2 regions of the Alishewanella sp. SMS8 genome follow, and region 2 is predicted to be linked to the other one. Evidence: predicted binding sites of a transcription regulator. Region 2 holds the regulator's gene; the other holds the start of a gene.
What was found. Region 2 encodes FliA, which starts transcription of late flagellar genes. Its sites were predicted from a motif close to CTAAAGNTNNNNNNNNNNNNGCCGATA; they were not measured.
Positions count from the first base shown of each region.

Region 1: a site for FliA is predicted at 1,800-1,826, ahead of pomA (flagellar motor protein PomA). Genes of this name have one in related genera too.

Region 1 covers NZ_JAPJEA010000001.1:617,865-621,076, forward strand. Annotated here, with positions in the region: gene ORJ01_RS02745 (flagellar motor protein MotB) at 3-953, opposite strand; gene pomA (flagellar motor protein PomA) at 950-1,720, opposite strand; gene xseB (exodeoxyribonuclease VII small subunit) at 1,932-2,174, shown strand; gene ispA ((2E,6E)-farnesyl diphosphate synthase) at 2,177-3,064, shown strand; gene dxs (1-deoxy-D-xylulose-5-phosphate synthase) at 3,079-3,212, shown strand, end outside.
Region 2 covers NZ_JAPJEA010000003.1:146,258-149,469, forward strand. Annotated here, with positions in the region: gene flhF (flagellar biosynthesis protein FlhF) at 1-501, shown strand, start outside; gene ORJ01_RS11115 (MinD/ParA family protein) at 494-1,360, shown strand; gene ORJ01_RS11120 (RNA polymerase sigma factor FliA) at 1,369-2,088, shown strand; gene cheY (chemotaxis response regulator CheY) at 2,131-2,514, shown strand; gene ORJ01_RS11130 (protein phosphatase CheZ) at 2,541-3,212, shown strand, end outside.

The sequences.
Region 1 (3,212 bases), on a different contig from region 2:
ACTTAAGGATTCGTTGCCGGTTCAAAACTGATCGGTTCAGACACCTTAGGCTTGCCCTGCATGATCGAGATTTCGACACGCCGGTTACGCCGACGATTTAGCTCACTATTATTTGGCATCAAGGGGCGAGTATCAGCATGCCCTACCACGACAATGCGGTTTCGATCAAAGCCCGGCGCAGCAATTAAAGCGGTGGCCACTGAAACGGCTCGCTTAGCCGATAAATCCCAATTGTTGGCATGTAACTCATCACCCACCTGAAAATCATCAGTATGCCCACTGACGGTAATTTCACCGGGAATATCATTGAGCATCACCCCAATTTGCCGCACTATCGGGATAAAGCGCGGCTGTAAAAAAGAAGAGCCCGACGGGAAAGAGCCATTTTCGCGGATACGAATAATGATTTGCTGCCCCAATGATTCTAACTCGACTGCGCCGTCAACGATTTGTTGTTCCAGCTCTTCAGCTAACTTCTTCACCGTTTCATTAACTTGCTCTTGGGCGGCTTCTGCGGCAGCGGCGGCTGTAGCCTCGGCAGCTTCTTGCTCCTCAGCATTTAATGCCGATTGCCCACCGGTTTGATCATCGCGTTGGTCTTGGCGCCCGCCGGCAGAGTCTTCTTCACCCGCTTGAAATTCAATGACTTGCTGGGTCATTTCCATGGTTTGCTGCTGGATCGTTTCAATTGGCGTGGGATCAGGCCGCCCAGGGCGAAACTCCATGGCAATAACACTGGTTCCCTTGGGGATATCATCCACTTCAATTTTATTTTGCACACCAAAAGCAAACTTCATAGAGCCGGCAATTTGTTTAAACTTCAACACGTCCATTTCAGAAAATGCTAATAACAACACGAAGAAGCACATCAAAAGCGCCATTAAATCAGCAAAGGTTCCCATGTAAGCGGGTAACCCAGGCGGTGGGCATTTGCATTCTTCTTCGTCACTCATGCCGCCTCTCCTGCTACTTCGCGTTTATTTTGCGCTAAATAGTTACGTAAAATCCCTTCAATAACCTTTGGATTCTGCCCATCTTGAATGCCTAATACCGCATCTAAGATCAACATATTGTTTAGTTTTTCTTGCTGGTTGCGGATCGCTAATTTGTCGGCCAACGGAATGGCCATAACGTTGGCAACAAAGGCACCATACAACGTTGTTAACAATGCCACCGCCATCGCCGGGCCGATGGCTTTAGGATCATCCATGTTAGATAACATCGCCACCAAACCAATCAAGGTACCGATCATTCCCATAGCCGGTGCTACGTCACCCAGACTACGAAAAATAGCAATAGCCGTTTCATGGCGCTTTTCGGTTAACGAAATATCCTTCTGCATGGTAGCTCGCACAACATCAGCGTCATGGCCATCCACCAACATATTAATGCCTTTTTGCATAAAGCTATTGGGAATTTCAGCCTCTTCTAGGGCTAAAAAACCACCTTGACGTGCGGCACCACCTAATTGCACGGCCTTTTCAATTAATTCTTCTGGTGATTCAATTTTAAACATAAATGCTTTGGCAGCCGCTTTACCTGCACCTAAAAATTGAGCCAAGGTAAATTTAGCTAGTACAACAAATACCGAGCCACCAAATACAATAAGCACCGAGACCAAATCACCAAACATGCCGACGTCACCGCTACTACTGATAAACATCGCCATTACAATAAAGCCAATTGCGCCAATCAATCCGATTAGGGTCGCTAAATCCACATCCTACTCCTTCCAAAACAGTGCCGGGGCTGGCTTTTGAATCTTAATTTTAGTTATTTTATATCAGCTGCAAACTAGTTATCGACCTTAACTCTGAATCATTAAGCAATAAATAAGCAAAGAATACCAATTTAGTCGTTACTATACGCAATTTCATTGACCATAATAGCCTGCTACGATAAGGTTGCGCACAGTTTTTTTGGGGAATAATATGAGTAAAAAATCTGCAGACCCAGGTCAGTTTGAACAATCCATCCAAGAACTCGAACACATCGTCCAACAGTTGGAACAGGGTGAGCTGTCTTTAGAGCAAGCCTTAGGTCAATTTGAGCGTGGGATCAGTTTGGTCAAACACAGTCAGCAGCAACTGCACGCGGCGGAACAAAAAGTCCAGATTTTGTTACAACAACAACCTGAACCTTTGCAGCCGTTTGAGCCGCAAACAGGAGACTAACCTTGGCCCCAACCAGTCTTTCGCTATTTCAGCAGCGGGTAGAACAACAACTGCAACAGGCGCTTGCAACAACAGTTCCGACGAACTTCTTGTTGCATGATGCCATGGCTTACAGTTTGTTGCTGGGTGGCAAACGGGTTCGACCTTTTCTGGTATACAGCCTAGGTCAAATGTTAGGTGCTAAACTGTCTGATCTCGATGCCCCAGCAGTGGCAATTGAAGCGATCCACAGTTATTCATTAATTCATGACGACTTGCCGGCCATGGATAATGACGATTTACGCCGCGGCAAACCCACTTGCCATAAAGCTTATAGTGAAGCCACGGCGATTTTAGCCGGAGATGCACTGCAAGCTTTTGCTTTTGAGCTATTGAGCAGTCATGATTACCAACAGGTTTGCCCACGTCGGCAGGTGTTAATGGTGAAAACGCTAGCACAAGCAGCAGGCGCCACCGGCATGTGTGCCGGCCAAGCGATAGACTTGGCACAAACCAATCAAAAAATCACCTTAGAGAAATTGGAGTTAATGCATCGTTTAAAAACGGGTGCATTAATTGAAAGCACAGTTAAACTAGCCTATTACGCCAGCCCGGTAGAAGATGAACAAATCCTGCTGGATTTGTTAAAGTTTGCTAGTGCGCTAGGTTTGGCCTTTCAAGTGCAGGACGATATTCTGGACATTGAAAGCGACACGGCCACTTTAGGAAAAACACAGGGTTCTGATCTTAAAGCCAACAAAGCTACGTATCCGGCCTTATTGGGGCTGGCCGGCGCCAAAGATAAAGCGGCACAACTTTATCAAGAAGCCCTTGCCGCCCTCGAACGGCTACCCTACGATACGGCTGAGCTTGCACGCTTTGCCCACTATATTATTGCCAGAAAGTTTTAACATAGGCATTTGTTATGCAAATTGATATGACGGAATATCCACTGTTAACTAAGGCTAATTTGCCCGATGAACTTCGGCAGTTACCTCAGGAAACCTTACCCCAACTGAGCCATGAACTGCGGCAGTTTTTATTAAAAACCGTTAGCCA
Region 2 (3,212 bases):
GGCCGCATTATCGGTTGTCCCGTTAAACAGGCGAAAGATAGCGAAGAGCTGGCGATATTGTTGAATCAGCTACAACAGCGTAAACTGGTCTTAATTGATACTGCCGGCATGAGTCAACGCGATGTGCGTTTAGCCGAGAAACTTGCGTCATTGGTCCATAATTCTCGTGTTAAAATAAAAAGTTATCTGGTATTGTCAGCCACAGCTCAGGCGCGCGTGATGCAAGAAAGTGTGCAACAATTTAAACGCATTGGCTTATCAGGTTGTATTTTCACCAAATTGGATGAATGTTTAAGTTTAGGTGAAGTGATCAATGTGGCATTACAAAATGCCTTGCCAGTCAGTTACCTAACACATGGCCAACGTGTGCCAGAAGATATTCGGATTGCTGACGCGGCCGATTTAGTAAAAGAAGCGGAGCAGTTACGTCAACAACACAGTGATAACCGCCATCAATGGTATCAAGACGACACAACGCAGGTAGCAGCTGCCTATGCCTAAAGATGTATTAGCCGATGATCAAGCCAGTGGCCTTAGAAAAATGAAGAAACAGATGGTAAAAGTGATTTCTATAACCGGCGGTAAAGGTGGCGTGGGTAAAACCAACGTTACATTAAATCTGGCTATGGCGCTGGCCCAGCTGGGGAAAAAGGTTTTAGTACTTGATGCCGATCTCGGTTTAGCCAATTGCGACGTGATGTTGGGCTTGCGCGTCGATAAAAATTTATCCCATGTCCTTGCTGGATCGGCTACTTTAGACGATATTTTAGTAGAGGGGCCTTACGGTATTAAAATTGTGCCTGCCACCTCCGGTAGTCAAAATATGACGGAGCTTTCTCCGGTAGAACATGCTAGTTTAATTCGTGCCTTCAGTGAATTACACACACCTATTGATGTGTTACTAGTTGATACCGCCGCGGGTATCTCCGATATGGTGCTTAGTTTCTCTCGTGCCTCGCAAGATGTCTTAATGGTCGTATGTGATGAACCCTCTTCCATTACCGATGCTTATGCTTTAATGAAGATTTTAAGTCGCGACCATGGCGTCGATAAATTTAAAATTGTAGCGAATATGGTGCGCAGCCTAAAAGAAGGCCAAGAATTATTTGCTAAACTGACTCGTGTCACTGATCGATTTCTTGATGTCAGTTTAGAACTAGTGGCCACCGTGCCACAGGATGAAAACGTGCGCAAAGCTGCGCGCAAACAGAAAGCTTTTATTGAAGCCTTCCCAACAACACCGGCGAGTATGGCAATTAAAACCTTAGCGCTTAAAGCCGTGAAATGGCCGTTGCCAGGCAGTGCATCTGGGCATCTGGAGTTTTTTCTGGAGCAGTTAGTACAGCCACAGTCTGATTAGGGGGTTCTGTGAACAGTAAGCTTGCCGCTTATGGTGGCGTAGACCACATGCAACAGTTAGTGGAGCGACAAGCTCCGCTGGTCAAACGTATTGCCTATCACTTATTGGCCCGTTTGCCGGCCAGTGTGCAAGTCGATGACTTAATTCAATCTGGGATGATCGGTTTAATTGAAGCTGCGAAAAATTTCGATGGTAGCAAAGGCGCGAGTTTTGAAACCTTTGCAGGCATTCGTATTCGCGGCGCCATGCTAGACGAAATTCGTCGCGGCGATTGGACACCGCGTTCAGTGCATCGTAATTCGCGTTTAATTGCCGATACCATCGCCGAACTAGAAGCTGAGTTGGGCCGTGACGTTAAAGATTATGAAGTTGCAGAAAAACTTGCTATATCATTAGATGAATATCATCATATGATTAGTGATGTTAGCTCGGGTCGAATTATTGGTATTGAAGACCTTGGTATTTCTGAAGACGTGTTGGTGACTGCTGATGATAGCGATACCGATCAGTTATATCAGCATCAAGCTAACAGCGCCTTTAACGATGCACTTGCCAAAACCATCAGCAGTTTACCAGAGCGAGAAGCGTTAGTGCTGTCGCTTTATTATAATGAAGAACTAAACTTAAAAGAGATCGGGGCGGTGCTGGATGTTAGCGAGTCTCGTATCAGTCAGATTCATAGTCAGGCATTGGTGCGTTTAAAAGGCCGAATGCAGGCTTGGTTGTAATGCATCCATATTATCTGGATGACTTTCTCTTCGGAGGGGACTTTGAATAAAAATATGAAAATCCTTGTGGTAGATGACTTTTCTACTATGAGACGCATCATCAAAAATCTGTTGCGCGATCTAGGCTTTACAAATATTTCAGAAGCAGATGATGGCAGCACGGCTTTACCAATGTTACAAGGCGGAGATTTTGACTTCGTGGTCACAGATTGGAATATGCCGGGTATGCAAGGTATCGATTTGCTAAGAGCAATTCGAGCCGATGCTAAGCTGAAGCACATTCCGGTGATGATGGTAACGGCTGAAGCTAAAAAAGAACAAATCATCGCGGCAGCTCAAGCTGGCGTTAATGGTTACATCGTCAAACCTTTTACTGCTGCAACCTTACAGGAAAAGCTGGCGAAAGTATTTGAGCGGATCGGTTAAACCGTTTCTTGCCAAGGAGTAAAGCCATGCCTGTGACTAAGGTCCCATTAATTACGCTTGAACAAGCAAAAGAACTCGTTCAGCTACTGGAGATTGGTGAGCAAGAAGTTGCTAATCAACTGGTGCAACAGCTAGGTACGCCTGGCTCGTCTGAGCTATTTGCTGAGGTCGGTAAAATTACCCGACAACTGCACGATTCCTTAAAAAACTTCCGAATTGATCCTGCTCTTAGCAATATATTGCAAGAAGATATTCCTGATGCGAAAAAGCGCTTAAACCATGTTATTGATATGACAGAGCAAGCCGCTAACCGTACCATGGATGCCGTAGAATCTTGTTTACCGATTGCGGATGAGATCACTAAACAACTTGGGCAATTAATGCCGCAATGGCAAAAGTTGATGCAGCGCGATTTGCCCTTAGCTGAATTTAAAGCGCTTTGTCATAATATTGATGGTTTTTTACAAAAAACTTCGAGCGAATCATTACGTCTAAACAGCTTGTTAACTGACGTTTTGATGGCGCAAGATTTTCAAGATCTTACTGGGCAGATTCTTCGCCGTGTGATTGAACTAGTACGAGAAGTCGAAGAAAGCCTTATCGGTCTTGTTACTGCTTTTGGTAAATCCAGTTCGCAATTTCTGGAACAACAACCCGCAAAAAGTAAAACTAAAACGTTGGTTGCTGCCGAAGGCCCG